One region of the Mucilaginibacter sp. SJ genome, then DNA from elsewhere that is predicted to be linked to it. Evidence: riboswitches for the same ligand, from Rfam matches in the RefSeq annotation. Region 1 holds a riboswitch; the other holds the start of a gene.
The links. Region 1 has a riboswitch for cobalamin ahead of MusilaSJ_RS03500 (TonB-dependent receptor plug domain-containing protein). Riboswitches for the same ligand answer to the same signal wherever they lie in the genome.
Positions count from the first base shown of each region.

Region 1 (8,049 bases):
GAGCAGGTAATCACGCCGCATATTGGTCATAAAAACCTTTATGTAACATCAGGACACTACGAAAAATATGGTGCTGACTCGTTTCAGCCAATAAAGACCCCGCAAGAAGGAGAGGAGTTTTTCCTTAAACCGATGAACTGCCCGCATCATTGCGAGATCTATAAAACAAAACCGCGTTCATACAAAGACCTGCCGGTTCGTTTTGCTGAGTTTGGTACTGTGTACCGTTACGAGCAGAGCGGCGAGTTGCACGGTTTAACCCGTGTTCGTGGTTTTACTCAGGATGATGCCCACTTATTTTGCCGTCCGGACCAGGTAAAGGATGAGTTTAAAAAAGTAATTGACCTTGTATTGTATGTGTTTAAAGCTTTGGGCTTTGATAACTACATTGCACAGGTATCATTGCGCGATCCTGAAAACCGTGCTAAATATATCGGTAGTGACGAAAACTGGGCATTAGCCGAGAATGCTATCATTGAGGCAGCAGCCGAAAAAGGCTTGCCTACCGTTGTTGAATACGGCGAGGCTGCGTTTTATGGCCCTAAGCTTGATTTTATGGTGAAAGACGCGCTTGGCCGTAAATGGCAATTGGGTACTATCCAGGTTGACTATAACCTGCCTGAGCGTTTTGAACTGGAATACACCGGAAGCGACAACCAAAAGCACCGCCCGGTAATGATTCACAGGGCTCCGTTTGGCTCGATGGAACGCTTTATAGCGGTATTAATTGAGCATTGCGCCGGTAATTTCCCGCTGTGGTTATCGCCAGAGCAGTTCATTATACTCCCCATATCAGAAAAATATGAAGAATATGCAAAAAAAGTTTCTGATATATTAAAAGATTCCGATATTTGCGGGCTAATCGACTTCAGGGACGAGAAAATAGGCAGAAAGATACGAGATGCTGAAGTCAAAAAAATCCCTTACATGCTGGTTGTGGGCGAAAAAGAAGCTGCCGAAGGCTTGGTTTCTGTACGTAAACACGGTACCGGTGATTTGGGAAGTATGAGCATAGAAGATTTTAAAGAACAAATAACTAAAGAAATAACAGTATAACTTGGCATTAAACAAACCTTTCAATAGAGGACCAAGGCTTCCTTTTAAGAAAAAAGAAGCCGAACATAACATAAACCAATTCATTAGGGCTCAGGAAGTTCGCCTTGTAGGTGACAACGTTGAGCAGGGAGTTTACTCATTAAGAGATGCCCTTGCAATAGCGCAGGAGCAGGAACTGGATTTGGTTGAAATATCTCCTAACGCCGTACCGCCGGTTTGTAAAGTAACGGACTATAACAAGTTCATTTACGAACAAAAGAAAAAGCTTAAAGAGATAAAAAGCAATGCCAAGCAAACGGTTATTAAGGAGATCCGTTTCGGACCGAATACTGATGACCATGACTTTGAGTTTAAATTAAAGCATGCCATTAAGTTTTTGGAATCTGGCGAAAAGGTAAGGGCTTACGTACACTTTAAAGGTCGTGCCATTGTTTACAAAGAACAAGGCGAGATCTTACTACTTCGTTTTGCCCAGGCATTGGAAGAAGTAGGCAAAGTGGAGCAGTTGCCAAAGCTTGAAGGAAAAAGGATGTTTTTAACCCTTGCACCTAAGGCAGCTAAAAAGTAATTAAATAACCTCGGTCTCAGGATCGGGGTTTGAAAATAAAACGTTGAGAAACGTTAATATCTAACACAAATAAATAGAGTTATGCCAAAAATGAAAACCAATTCCAGTGCTAAAAAGCGCTTCAAGCTTACTGGAACAGGTAAAATCGCAAGAAAAAACGCATACAAAAGCCACATCTTAACCAAGATGTCGACAAAACGTAAGCGTGCCCTTGGTCAAACCAGCTTAGTATCTGATGCCGACATGGGTAACGTAAAACGTATGCTTTGTATCGGAAAGTAATTCACAAATTTTAAAACCAGGTATTAGAGTTTTAAGTTCGGCACACGAGATGCAGGCACTCACTACCAAAAAACACACAAGATGCCACGTTCAGTTAACGCAGTAGCGTCGAGAAGACGCAGGAAAAGGATCATGAACCTCGCCAAAGGTTATTGGGGTTCACGTAGCAAGGTATACACTATTGCAAAAAACACAGTTGAAAAAGGTTTACAATATGCCTACCGCGACCGTAAAACCAAAAAGAGAGAATTCAGGGCTTTATGGATCCAACGTATCAACGCTGGTGCCCGTCAGCACGGAATTTCTTACTCTCAGTTAATGGGTAAATTAGCCGCTAAAGAAATCGGTTTAAACCGTAAAGTATTAGCTGACTTAGCTATGAACAACCCAGATGCTTTCAAAGCAGTTGTTGATGCAGTAAAATAATATCGCATTATAAATGCATGAAAAAGGCCGCAATTTGCGGCCTTTTTTGTTTTATTTGTTTGAGTGGCTATTTTTATGGTATGACTTCAAACAAGGAGGGGCAGCCTGCCTTATCTAATTTATTGCGCAGCAATTATTATAACTCCTTAAACGGATTTCGAGGCATTTCAATTATCATTGTTATATTTTATCACCTTCAATTATCTGATAATTATTTTTATATCACCATATTTAACGGAGGGTTAGGCGTAAACATTTTCTTTGTCATCAGTGGCTTTTTAATCACAAGCCTATGCCTAAAAGAAAAGGAAGCCACCGGTGGCCTATCGTTAAAAAGGTTTTATATAAGGCGCTTTTTAAGGATATTTCCCCTGGCCTATTTATATATCGGGGTGGTGTTTTTATTAAACCATTTCTACAGTTTAAACATTTCCTGGATTCAATTTTTTGCATCTGCATTATATCTAATGAATTTTAGCTATTTCCGCAGCCATGATTTCACTTATTACTTCAGTCATTATTGGTCTTTATCGGTTGAAGAACAATTTTATCTCCTTTTTCCTTTTATTTTAAAAATCAACAGAACTGCATTTTATTATATCATTATCAGCATTGTATTCGCATTGCCGCTATTGTGTACAGTGCAACAGTTTGTTCCGGTTTTGAATCGTGGCATTATTTACGGTTTTACTCACTATTTTATAAAGTTTCAATCAATTGGTGTCGGCTGTTTTTTTGCGTTGATGGCGTCCAAAGAAACTTTGAATGTAATTTGGCTCAAACAAACAAAGGCAGCCGGCAATATTTTGGCTATAATATTGATGTTTGGATTGCGCTTTGACGAATTTTATACCTTAAAATCACTGTACGTAAACCTGGCGATTTCAGTAATTACCGGCTATTTAATTTTAAGCAATATCATACCCGCAAACGATTGGATTTTTAAGGTGTTAAACAATAAATTTCTATCATTTATTGGTATTCTATCTTATGGTATATACATATGGCAACAGTTATTTACCGGCCGGGATAGTAAAATGCTATTAAGCATATTTCCTAACAATGTATTGGGTTTGATTACTGTCCCTTTATTATCGTATTATCTTTATGAACGGCGTTTTCTAAAACTCAAATCAAAATTCACCCATAAATGATGCTATTGTTGTAAGATATAAAGGCGCTCGCATTACCTGAGCGCCCTTGGATAAAGGTGTTATTTTTTTATTTGACGACAATTACTTCAACAAACTCATCCGGATCGTTATTGATATCCATATATTGTTTAAAGTTCTGAATATCCTTATCAACCATATTTTTGAATACCGGGTTTAGTATTTTGGCTATGCCTGCGCCTACACCGCCTGCCGGGGGCTGATAACTGATCACCACATCAACAATGGTACCCTGCCCGTCAACCGTATCCTGAAAACGAATTTTACCGGCATTGTTGATCATTGAATCAGACAGGGAGCTCCAGCCGATCACTTCATTAGGTTCGTCATGGACAATTTCGGCATGCCAGCTGATTGTAGCTACATTTTTGGGAAGCTTCAAAACCCAGTGTGAATATTTAGAGTCGATGACCTCCACACTTTCCAGGTGTTTCATAAAAAGGGGCAGGTTATCAAGCTTGCGCCAAAATTCATAAACCTTTTGCCGGGGTTTATTTACAATAAACGACGAACGAATATTTACATTTATGGGATTGGTGGATAGTTTACCAATACGTTTGTAAAGCTCACAATGCCCTGTGATGCCCCTGTTTAACAAATAGCCACCGGCACCTATTTTTACGATACTTGCAAACGGGTTTTTAAAAATATTTTTAAAACCTGAGAAACCGAGCTTCATACCACCTGCGATGGACGTAAAGCGTTCGGGCCAATTCAGGTTTATGCGGTCATCTCCATAAAGCACAGGGAAGTTGTCGGTATATTTTACTATTGTAGTTGCCATAGGTTTTTAAATAGTTATCGTTTTTAAAACACCTTTAGGGCTACTAAGTTTTCCAGAAGTGAATTTTATTGCTTTTTGCTATAAGTAAATTTAAATTTAGTTAAATGGGGCAGGTGTTTTTTAGGGCGCTTGAGTTCATATTGGTATATCACCTGGCCAAGGTTTTTCAGGAAAGGCAGGCATACCGTTGTGTACTCGTATTTATTATCGTTCAGTATCCCATCTTCATTTGATTGCACGACGGCACTGAGCATGAACTCAACATTGTTTTTAAAATCTACGATATATGCATTATCAATATCATAACCATAACTATCACCAACTTTATTAAAGATCCTGATGTCAGGGTTAATAACTGCTGTACTGTCTCCGCCATAGAACAAAAACTTGCAATAAGCCGGGAAATATTCGGGGCGGCGATAGGTGGGTTTGGTGTTTTCGGTGGGGAAGGTACTCATATAACGGTAAATGAAGCGATAGTCATCTATCGTTAAATTAAAGCGTTGCTTTTTAGGGAAAGTTTCAGGAAACAACAACCTTTTAAGCACCATTTGCTGATCGGCGAGAGAGTAAACATTCTTTTCAGAAAAGTCAAGAGGCTTGTTAACCAACCGTTCGCTGCTATCTAAATAAGCTTTACCCTGCAGCATGTTTTCCAGGTGCATGGGATAATTTGACGCATCATATAGCGCCGGTTTCTGATAAATTAGCTTATTATCATTGTAAAAATCAATAGGGTTGGTGTGCTTTGTGCTTTCGCCTGCATCACCTATGGCTAACCTGCCCACAATACGGGTATTGTTAAGATGATACTTCTTTAGCTTTTGATTGATCTCTGCACGGCCGACAAATTCATAGAGCCGGTTATATGCATCATTATCGCTTACCAGCAAGATCTTTTTAATATAATTTTCGATGCTCGCCAAACCCGTTGAGGATGATGTATCTATTTTAACTTTAGTCTGGCCGGCAAATGCACTGTCGGTAATCATGACCGATTTGCTGCTTAAGCCTTTTATTTTTAACTCGTTAAGTTTCTCAAGCGCAAAAATGGCCGTCGGAAGCTTTACAGTGCTCGCCGGGTAAAAATAATGATGCGCATTAAGATGATAGCTGTATGAAGTAAAGTGCGGAACATTGTCTTTATCCCTGTCGATCCGGGTATATAGGATCTGTATTTCGTTTTGTGCAGGATGGTTCAAAATGCCTGAAAATAGTTCGGGATGGCTATATAGTAAACCTTTCAGAAAAACGGTATCGGGTTGCTGGGCAAAACTGCCAAACGAGCTCATGATCAGCAATAAAATACAGAAACATTTCATCGTGATAAATATAGCTAATGTAATTTGAGGTTAACGGATACTTATTGTATTTTTGCGGCGCTTTAGGTTTCATTATTTGTTTAATGAATTAAAAGGGAATACGGTGTAAATCCGTAACTGTCCCGCAGCTGTAAGCTCCGTAACCGTTGCCAAATCTATATAGCCACTTTCTGTAAACAGGAGGGAAGGCCAGGCAAAATGGGGAGCAAGTCAGAAGACCTGCCAAGGCGTTATATGTTATTCATAGCTTTCGGGGATTGAAGCTTGGATGTGAATGCTCTTCGTTTGGCGTGTTTTCATTTTATTCATTTCCGTGTATGCTATTAAGGCTGCATTATTATTTTATACATATCAATCATACATGGAAAAAAAGTACACTAAAATTACTTTGGGATTCGGTTTGTTAGCTATTGGTTTATCTACCTCAGCAGCATATGCACAGGATACCACACGCACACTTAATACGGTAGTAGTAACTGCAAGCCGTTCGCCTAAAAAACTGTCAGACATCGGCCGCGTTGTTACCATCATTTCTGCCGATGAGATCAATAAATCGCAGGGTAAATCATTACCTCAATTATTAAATACGGTTGCCGGGATAACTTTTTCAGGTGCAAATAATGCCCCCGGTATCAGCACATCGGTTTTCCTGCGCGGAGCTTCATCTGGCAATACCCTTATCCTGGTTGATGGTTTTCCGGTAAACAATGCATCGGGCATTGATGGCAGCTATGACCTTAATGCTTTTTCGCTGGATCTGATAGATCATATCGAGATTTTGAAAGGAAGTGGTTCAACGCTTTATGGTTCTGATGCTGTAGCAGGCGTTATTAATATCATCACAAAAAATGCTAAACAACAGGGATTGACCGGTGGTTTGCAGTTAACAGGCGGCAGCTATAATACGTTTAAAGAGTCGGCCTCATTAATTGGACAGGTGAAAAATACAGGCATAGCCATTAACCTGTCAAATACCGATTCAAAAGGTTTTGCAGCAGCTACAGATACTACGGGCAAAGGCGGTTTTAAGAAAGATGGTTTTCACCAACGTTCTGCCAGTGTGAACCTGAGCCAAAATGTCTCATCTAAATTTATTCTTAATGGAAACCTGCAGGTAAGCCGCAATACTGGTGATCTGCCTTACGGTGCTTTTATAAACGACAATGATTACACTTATAAAAACACATTTTTATTTGGTGGCGTAGGTGCAAAATTGATTTTGCCAAAAGGTAACCTCAACGTGAACCTGTCGCAAAATACGGTTCAAAATGATTTCACCAACCTTCCCTCTGACAATGGCGGAACCCACCAGGTTACAAAAAATACAGGGCGTATAACCAATGCCGAAGCTGTGTTTAATTATGAACTGAATAAGTATTTGGACATTACCAGCGGTGCAGGTTTTAAATACAGCAATACAAGCCAGTATAGTCTGTATGAGTCAACAGCTTACCAGGCACCAGCAAGTATTATCAAAGCCGGTGATGCTGCTAATAACATATTCAGCGCATATACATCGTTATTCTTTAAGTACGATATCTTCCACATGGAACTGGGTGGCAGGTATAATAATCACAGCAAATACGGTGACAAGTTTACCTACACCATCAACCCATCATTATTCCTTGCCGATCAGTTTAAGATCTTTGGTACCATAGCTTCGGCCTTCAAATCACCTTCGCTATATCAGTTGTTTTCGCAATATGGTAATCCCAAATTAAACCCCGAAATCACCACATCATATGAAGCTGGTTTTGACTGGGAGATTGTTAAGAATACCCTTTCATTTAATACCCAGTTTTTCAAGCGCAATACCAAAGATGTTATCTATTTTAAAAACCTGTCTGGCCCTCCTTATAGTCAATATGCAAACGGGCAACAGCAAAAAGATAAAGGCTTTGAAACCGAATTAAAATATCACGATAATAAAATTCATGCATCTGCATATTACGCTTATGTAACAGGTAAACTAACCGACGAAGCCGGTACACAAACCGGCAACCTTTACCGCAGGCCTAAAAGTACCTTAGGTGCCAACATCAGTTATGATATTTTAAACGATTTTCAGGTTGGCGTTAACTACAAATATACAGGCAACCGTACAGATCTGGCTTTTATAAACTTTCAATCAACTCCAATTACATTGAAGCATTACAATCTGGTTGATTTGCATTTGGAATATAAAGCAACCAAAAGTTTAAATGTTTTTGGCGACCTAAACAACGTTTTGGATACTAAGTACGTAGATTGGTTAGGATATAACACCCGCGGTATCAACTTCATGCTTGGTGCCAGGTATCAATTTAAATAGCGTTTGCTTATTGTTCGGATTATTAAGTAATTTTACGCCATATATAAAATCATGACCGCAAAAGATAATACCAACCGCAACCTGTTTTTGATCCTGATGATCCTGGTTGCTGCCGCATTCAGGCTTTT
Region 1 covers NZ_CP118631.1:882,101-890,149, forward strand. Annotated here, with positions in the region: gene thrS (threonine--tRNA ligase) at 1-1,056, shown strand, start outside; gene infC (translation initiation factor IF-3) at 1,058-1,624, shown strand; gene rpmI (50S ribosomal protein L35) at 1,706-1,906, shown strand; gene rplT (50S ribosomal protein L20) at 1,988-2,332, shown strand; gene MusilaSJ_RS28055 (acyltransferase family protein) at 2,413-3,486, shown strand; gene MusilaSJ_RS03490 (SRPBCC family protein) at 3,554-4,288, opposite strand; gene MusilaSJ_RS03495 (serine hydrolase) at 4,354-5,610, opposite strand; cobalamin riboswitch at 5,657-5,851, shown strand; gene MusilaSJ_RS03500 (TonB-dependent receptor plug domain-containing protein) at 5,972-7,921, shown strand; gene MusilaSJ_RS03505 (DUF6580 family putative transport protein) at 7,973-8,049, shown strand, end outside.

Region 2 (8,049 bases), 450 kb from region 1:
AGCTACGGTATTTTTACCGGCTACGAGATAGGGCGCAAGGTCGACGGTTTCATAGTTCCAGTAAAAAGTATCGCCTCTTGCCGGGCCTAATGATACCAATGTGCCGTTTACGTACAGTTTATACCTATTATCTGCCGATACATGAATAATAAAGCCGGCCGGTTTGTTGGTCAGCTCAATGTTTTTACGGAAATAATAAATGCCGTATTCATTCCCGGTGATGCCGGGTGCGGAGATCCATTGCGCATTCCATGTCTTTTCCTCTGCAGTTTTATGAACAGACCGGGCATTACTGTTTTGTGATGAGAGAAGTGTAGTTACAGAAAAAATTAAAATCAGAAAGTGTTTCATGCAGATTTCATTGGTTAATTGGTGATGGTAGGGTTGTTTCCCTGCTTGCATTAAGTAGATAAATTGGTTCGACTAATATAATTAAATCGATTTAGCATTTTATCAAATTTTTTTGTTTTTTTATGATTGTTCAGGCCGGTGTGGTTACGTTTTCACTTGTGGCCCGACGGCATGTTCGGCCTATTCCTCCGGGTTGGGTAACATGCAAACTAAATCCTGAAGTTATATTGAAATCAGCTGCTGAATTTTATATTTGTTTAAACCTACCTTTACGTCTATGAAAAAAATAATCCTGTTCCTGCTTTCATTTTATTTTATCAGCAGGGGGGTAGCTCAAAACCCGGTTCAGCCACTTATTATCCAGGGAAAGCTCAGCAATTCGGCCGAAAAAATGTTGAAGATCTTTTTTGAAGATGCCAACGGTAAACTTCTTATGGATACAATCAGGCTTAATGATTCGGGTGAGTTTTATTTAAAAACATACAAAATAGCCAAGCCTCAACGCACCAGCATCCAGCAAAACAATACTCAAATCAACCGGATCTATGTGGCACCAGGCTATGATCTACACATAACCGGTGACGCTATTGATTATGTCAACCTGTCGAAAACTAAAAAGATAACTGGTATAGGTGCCGAAACCAATCAATACCGTGTAAAATTAGATTCAACCCTGGTAGCCCGGAACGACAAAACAGCGTGGTATGAACTCAAGACCGATGAGTTAATCCAATTCCTTAAAAAAAGCAAGGCTTTGGAAGATTCGTTACTAAATGTTGTGTTTAACACACCGGCAAAGCAGGATCATTATTTCAATACGTTTAAGAAAATGATTGATTTAGATAATCAAAGCTTAAATTTTTACATGCTGCTTCAGCATCTTGATTTGAATAAATACAATGCAGCGCAGATGCGCGAGCTGATATCAAAAAACACCCCTTCAGCATTTTCAAAAGGGATATCGCATGACGAATATTTAGTATCAGAAGATTATAAATCATGGGTTTTGCCACTTTATTATGCTTATGAACTGCGGCTGGATCTGCTGCGCGATTCTGCATCGGTAAAGCAGCCCGGGTACACACTCGGCAAAATTAAACAGCTTTTTACCGGTAAGGTTAGGGACTATTATCTGAACCGATACGTTGAAAAAAGAATTGGTAGTGCCAAATCTCTTGAACAGTTGAATATAGCCCAAAAGGAGATGCGCGTGTTCATTGACGCAATTAATAACCCGGCTTTAAAAAATAACATCGCCGGTAATTTTACCGAAAAAAAGTTACAGCTGATGCAGGTACAAATTGGGAAACCGGCCCCGGCTTTTACTTTGCCCAGCGACCGTGGCAAGGTTTTTAATTTGGCCGATTTTAAAGGGAAAGTTATCTATATTGATCTTTGGGCCAGCTGGTGCGGGCCGTGCCGTCAGGAGATGCCAGCATATAAAAAACTAAGCTATAAGTTTAAAACTAATCAGCAGGTTGCTTTTGTCAGTATTGCCGTACATGACGGAGAAAAGGAATGGCGGAATGCGCTCAAAGAAGAAAAGCCGGACTGGCTGCAGCTTTATGACAAAGATGGTACAGTTGCACAATCATACATAGCCTATGCAATTCCAAAATATATACTTATTGATAAAGAAGGCAAAATGCTCAGTTTTGACGCTCCCGGCCCGGGGAGTGCGCAGGCCGAACAATTAATCAATGAAGCTATCGCGAAGCAATAGTCTGTTTATGCTTTTTCCAGGGCATATGATGCCAGTTCGGTTTTCAGGCTTTTGATCATGATCTGCATTGGTTTTGTGCTGTTTAATACCCTGCAGATCGCGTTGCCTCCTTCTATCGAAAGCATCATACGGGTTGCAAATTCAACGGGATTTATGGCGTTTGAGAGTTCCCCATTATCAATTCCTTCCTGAATAATATTGGCATAGGTTGTTATTGCGGTATCAACCATGTCTTTTAGCTTTTTTTTGATGGCCGGGTTAGTGTCATCCGTCTCTGTCGAAAAATTAACTATCGGGCAGCCGCCTTCAATATAGCTTTTCAGTGGATTTTTGCTGTTGTCTAAAGCGGCATTGATCTTGGCAATGGCAGTTTTATGTTTACTTACTGTGTTGTTCCTTCTGTCGTTTAGTTTTCCTAAAAGGTAATCAACAGCGGCTTGTGCCAGTTCGTCTTTGCTTTCAAAATGGCCATAAAAACACCCCTTACTGGTATTGGCAACTTCAAGTACCTCATCAACAGAAGTGCCGGCAATTCCCCTCTCATTAAATAAAATCGCTGCCTGCTCAATAATGAATTGCCTTTTTTGCTCGCCTTTGCTCATCTTCAGTTATTTACTATGCAAATATAGACTAAATGGTTTGAAAAAATAAAATCGGTTGATTGCCTGTTGAAATTAATTGTGTGTTTTGTTATTTGTAAATGACTGTTAATTAGTGTTTTATTTTCATATTCGTTTCGTGATTGTATAACTTTAGGGCGGTTTTTTTACACTGATCTTATGAATACGTGTATTTATAAAGCTGATTAAACAGCGATTGACACAGCAATGTAAATATGGCTAAAAATAGACTGAATGGTTTTATTTAATAAACCAATTAGTCTACTTTTGTTTTAATAAAAAAAACGGATCACAATACTGTTTTTACGATCTTTTAAATTTTAACATTAAGCTATGAAACTTATAAAAGAACACCACAGGGGCATCAGCACAGTTTTAGCGTTCGCGCTGATCCCGCTTTCGGGTTTTGCAACTGATATTTATATACCTTCCCTGCCCTCCATGGCCAGGGAATTAGCTGTTAATAATTCGGCCGTTCAGCTTTCGCTCATCGCGTTTATGATCAGTTCGGGCGTTAGTCAATTGTTTGTTGGCAGCTTGCTCGATAGCTTTGGCCGGTACCGTATCGGTACTGTTTCCTTGCTGGTGTTTGCATTTGCAAGTTTTGTCATAGCTATCTGTCATAATATCGAGCTTATTTATGCCATGCGTATTTTGCAGGGCATCACGGTAGCGCTTATTGTGGTAGGGAAGAGGGCATACTTTGTAGATATGTACTCGGGCGAGCAGCTTAAACATTATACCAGCCTTTTTTCTATTATCTGGGCAACCGCGCCTATTGTAGCGCCTTTTATTGGAGGTTACCTTGAAGCAGCTTTTGGCTGGGAATCCAATTTCCTTTTCCTGGGGATAGCCACTCTTTCCCTACTTGTTTTAGAGCTGGTATACGGTGGTGAATCATTGAAAAATTATCACCCGTTTAAGGCTAAAAGTATTCTGCAGGTTTACCTGGCTACCATTAAAACCCGTGATTTTTCCCTGGGCCTCATCCTGATCTCCCTGAGCTATGCCATGCTGGTTGTGTATGGTATGAGCAGCCCTTTTATAATTGAGCATGTATTTCATTTGTCGCCTGTGGTAACCGGTTATTGTTCGCTGCTTTCGGGGGTATCATTGATGGTAGGCGGTATTATTTCAAAAACCCTCATCAGGAAACCGCTTATCAAAAAAGTATCTATAGCGCTTGCACTGCAATTAGGCTTTGCCGCTTTAATGGTGTTTACAGCAGGGATTAAAACAAATTTATTTACGCTAATGGCATTTACAGCATTGGTTCACCTGTTATCTGGCTTTATATTCAATAATATATTTGCCTACTGTTTAGGCAGGTTTTCAAAAAATGCGGGTATTGCAAGCGGCGTGACCGGCGGCTCACTTTATATTATCACTTCATTTTTTAGCTACGGCATTGTAAATATTATGGCTATCAAAAATCAGCAGTTATTAGGAACCGCTTATCTATCGTTTGCGATACTGGCTGTTGTTACGCTGATGCTTTTCATCAAAGCGAGGGCTTCGCACCAAAAACAAGAAGAAGCTTCCGTTATTTTAACTGCTGAGATAGCAGTATAAGCTGAATGACATTGCCTTAAATAACAGGTGAAGCCGGTAATTAATTATCGGCTTCACCTGTTTTACAATGATACATAAGAACGGTACAATTCAACGGTTTGCCAGCCTAACTTATTTATTGATCATGGTATAATCTACAATTTAACCAATAAATAACCTGAATATTCAGCCGGCATATCCTTATATTTGCCCTGATAAGTTCTTTACTTTACTTCATCAACCGGTATAGGTTTTACTTAATTGTAGATTAATAGGGAATCGTGTGCAAATCACGAACTGTCGCGCAACTGTAAGTAACACAAAGGTTTTTGCCAGTAATGTCCACTGTCCTGATAAACAGGGATGGGAAGGGCGGCAAAAATGTTACAAGTCAGGAGACCTGCCTAATACTGAATTGACAATGCTTTCGCGGTATGAAGCTTGGTCTGGGTTATGATTACTTGCCTGTTTGGGTCCATAGCCCGTTATGACAGGCTGTGTGCCCATATATTCTCTCCATATTTTACATATCACAAACCATTACGAAGCTTAGCTGAAAGAGCTTTTAACCGATTTATTCATTTAATCAATTAAAAGAAATGCTAACGCAAAATTTAGGCTACCCGCGTATTGGTAGCCGGCGCGAATTAAAAAAAGTCTGCGAAAACTACTGGGCAGGCAAAACGGGTTTAAAAAATGTGCTTACCGTGGGTAAATACATCAGGGAAGAAAATTGGCTGCTGCAAAAGGAAGCCGGGATTGACGTGATCCCATCAAATGATTTTTCATTTTATGACCAGGTGCTTGATCATTCACTGATGTTTGGCGCTATTCCTAAACGCTATCATGAAGTGATCAGTCAAAAAGGCAATACCGAGCTCGATCTGTATTTTGCTATGGCGCGCGGTTATCAAAAAGATGGATTGGATGTGGTTGCTATGGAAATGACCAAATGGTTTGATACCAATTACCATTACATCGTACCCGAGTTTTATAAAGACCAGCAGTTTAAACTTTTCTCCACCAAAGTTATCGATGAGTTTTATGAGGCTAAACAGTTGGGTATCGTTAGCAAGCCGGTATTTCTTGGCCCTGTATCGTACCTGTTGTTAGGTAAGGAGAAAGAGGCTGGTTTCGATAGGATAGACCTGATCAAAAATCTGCTGCCTGTTTATTTTGATATCCTGAATAAGCTTAAAGCTTTGGGTGCCGAATGGGTCCAGTTTGATGAACCGTTTTTAGCGCTTGATTTAAGCGAAAAACAACAGGAGGTATTTAAAGATACCTATAAGCAATTGAGGAAAGAATTTCCTTTCCTGAAGATAGTTTTGGCAACTTATTTTGAACGCCTGGGCGATAACACTCAATTAGCGGCAACTTTACCTGTTGACGTTTTACATATCGATTTGGTTCGGGCGCCCCAGCAATTGAATGAAGTGATTGAGCATCTGCCCCAAAAAACTATCCTTTCTTTAGGTGTTGTTGACGGGCGCAACATCTGGAAAAATGACTTTGTTAATTCCCTTGGCATTATAAAGAATGCGAAGGATAAGTTAGGTGCCGACCGCGTTTGGATAGCTCCATCGTGCTCATTGATCCATTCGCCATGCGATTTGCAAAATGAAACCAACGACGAAGTGCTTACTCCCGAAATTAAGCAGTGGCTGGCTTTTGCGCGGCAGAAAATAAACGAAGTGGTATTGCTCAGTAAATTATCGGAAGATGTTGTTAGCGATAGCAGCCTGCATCAGCTGGCAAAAAACCGGCAGGCAAACGAGGCCCGCCGAACATCTGCACTGATCCATAACCCGGCAGTTAAACAACGGGTAAGCGCCATTACCGAAAATGATGCAAAGCGTATAAGTGCTTTTCCTGCACGGAAAGAACAGCAGCAGCAACTGCTCGACCTGCCGCTTTTTGCTACCACAACAATTGGTTCGTTCCCGCAAACAGCCGAAGTACGAAGCTGGCGGGCCCAATTAAAAAAAGGTGCGATAACGCTGGGGGAGTATAATAAACTGATAGCTACCGAAACTGAAAAAGCTATAAAATGGCAGGAGGAAATAGGGTTGGATGTGCTGGTACATGGCGAGTTTGAACGCAATGATATGGTTGAGTACTTTGGCGAACAACTGGCCGGTTTTACCTTTACACAAAACGGTTGGGTGCAAAGCTATGGCAGCCGCTGTGTTAAGCCACCGGTTATTTATGGCGATGTATCAAGGCCACAGCCCATGACGGTAAAATGGTCGGCTTATGCGCAATCGTTAACCTCAAAATGGATGAAGGGCATGTTAACCGGCCCGATAACTATTTTGCAATGGTCGTTTGTGCGCAATGACCAGCCGCGCTCCGAAACCTGCAGGCAAATAGCTTTGGCCATTCGTGATGAAGTTTGTGACCTGGAAAGCGCCGGTATAAAAGTCATCCAGATAGATGAACCGGCCATTCGCGAAGGGTTACCGCTCCGCAGGAATGACAGGGCAAATTACCTCGACTGGGCAGTTAAAGCTTTCAGGATTTCGGCAAGCGGCGTTCAGGACAGTACACAGATTCACACGCATATGTGCTATTCGGAGTTTAATGACATCATTAAAAGCATAGCCGACATGGATGCCGATGTGATCACGATAGAAACATCGCGTTCGCAAATGGAGCTACTGGATGTTTTTGCCGATTTTAAGTATCCTAATGAAATTGGCCCCGGTGTATATGATATCCATTCGCCCCGTGTGCCCAACAGGGTGGAGATGATTGGTTTGCTTAAACGCGCCCAGGCGGTAATACCCGATGCCCAGCTTTGGGTAAATCCCGATTGTGGTTTAAAAACGCGGGGATGGGATGAAACCCAAAAAGCCTTAACAGAGATGGTTGAAGCCGCGAAAGCTGTCCGCGAAAATATTATCAGCAATGTAACTGCTTAAATAAAAAAACTACTGTGTATCCTTACGGGTACACAATAGTTTTATAGTATAATTAAAAAATGGGTGTCATGTTGAGCCCGTCGAAGCATGGTGGGCAGGGCCTCTGCGCGCGACCCTTCGACGGGCTACCCGTGACAACTTAAAAAAAGGAGTGTCATACTGAGCCCGTCGAAGTATGGCGGACACGGCCTCTGCGCACGAGTCTTCGACAGGCTACCCATGACAACTTAAAAAATGGGTGTCATGCTGAGCCTGTCGAAGCATGGTGGGCAGGGCCTCTGCGCGCGAGTCTTCGACAGGCTCAGACTGACGGTCCCTCTTTTGTCATTTCACCTTCAGAGGCCTCTGTATTTAAACACTCAGACTGACAGGCCTAAAGGGCCACGGGATTTATATACTTAATATATGGCAAATCACGAAAATAAACACTGCCCACGATGTGGTGTTCCTTTTGAATGCAAAGTAGGCAGCATCCTGTTGTGTCAGTGCCAGGGCATCAGCTTTACCGACCAGGAGCGCGATTATATCCGCTTAACCTACCCGGATTGCCTTTGCCGCAAATGCCTGATGGTTATGAAGCATGAGATCAGTTCAACCGCAGCTTAGGAAAAAATGAAAACGATACTTGAAGCAATCAGGAAAGGTAAGTAATAGTACAAGCCCGGTGCTGACAATCAAAAGCTTTTGGCTTTATGCATTAAGCCTTTTGCATCTATTTTATTTCTCCTGCTTCAAAAAGCTCATCCAAACGCCAGTGTGAATCATTTACCCCGCGTTCCATGCCCGATTGCAGCATGCCGTCACGATCGGTCACCGATTGGAAAACAGATTGTACAGTCACTTTTGTACGGTTCCCTGGTAGTGCTTCAAACCTGGTGGT
Region 2 covers NZ_CP118631.1:1,332,512-1,340,560, reverse strand. Annotated here, with positions in the region: gene MusilaSJ_RS05295 (alpha-L-rhamnosidase-related protein) at 1-351, opposite strand, end outside; gene MusilaSJ_RS05290 (TlpA family protein disulfide reductase) at 629-2,074, shown strand; gene MusilaSJ_RS05285 (TetR/AcrR family transcriptional regulator) at 2,080-2,676, opposite strand; gene MusilaSJ_RS05280 (MFS transporter) at 3,028-4,266, shown strand; cobalamin riboswitch at 4,477-4,668, shown strand; gene metE (5-methyltetrahydropteroyltriglutamate--homocysteine S-methyltransferase) at 4,845-7,169, shown strand; gene MusilaSJ_RS05270 (cysteine-rich CWC family protein) at 7,575-7,775, shown strand; gene MusilaSJ_RS05265 (SRPBCC family protein) at 7,882-8,049, opposite strand, start outside.
Region 2: linked by a shared signal. The riboswitch ahead of metE (5-methyltetrahydropteroyltriglutamate--homocysteine S-methyltransferase) and the one ahead of MusilaSJ_RS03500 (TonB-dependent receptor plug domain-containing protein) in region 1 are both predicted to bind cobalamin.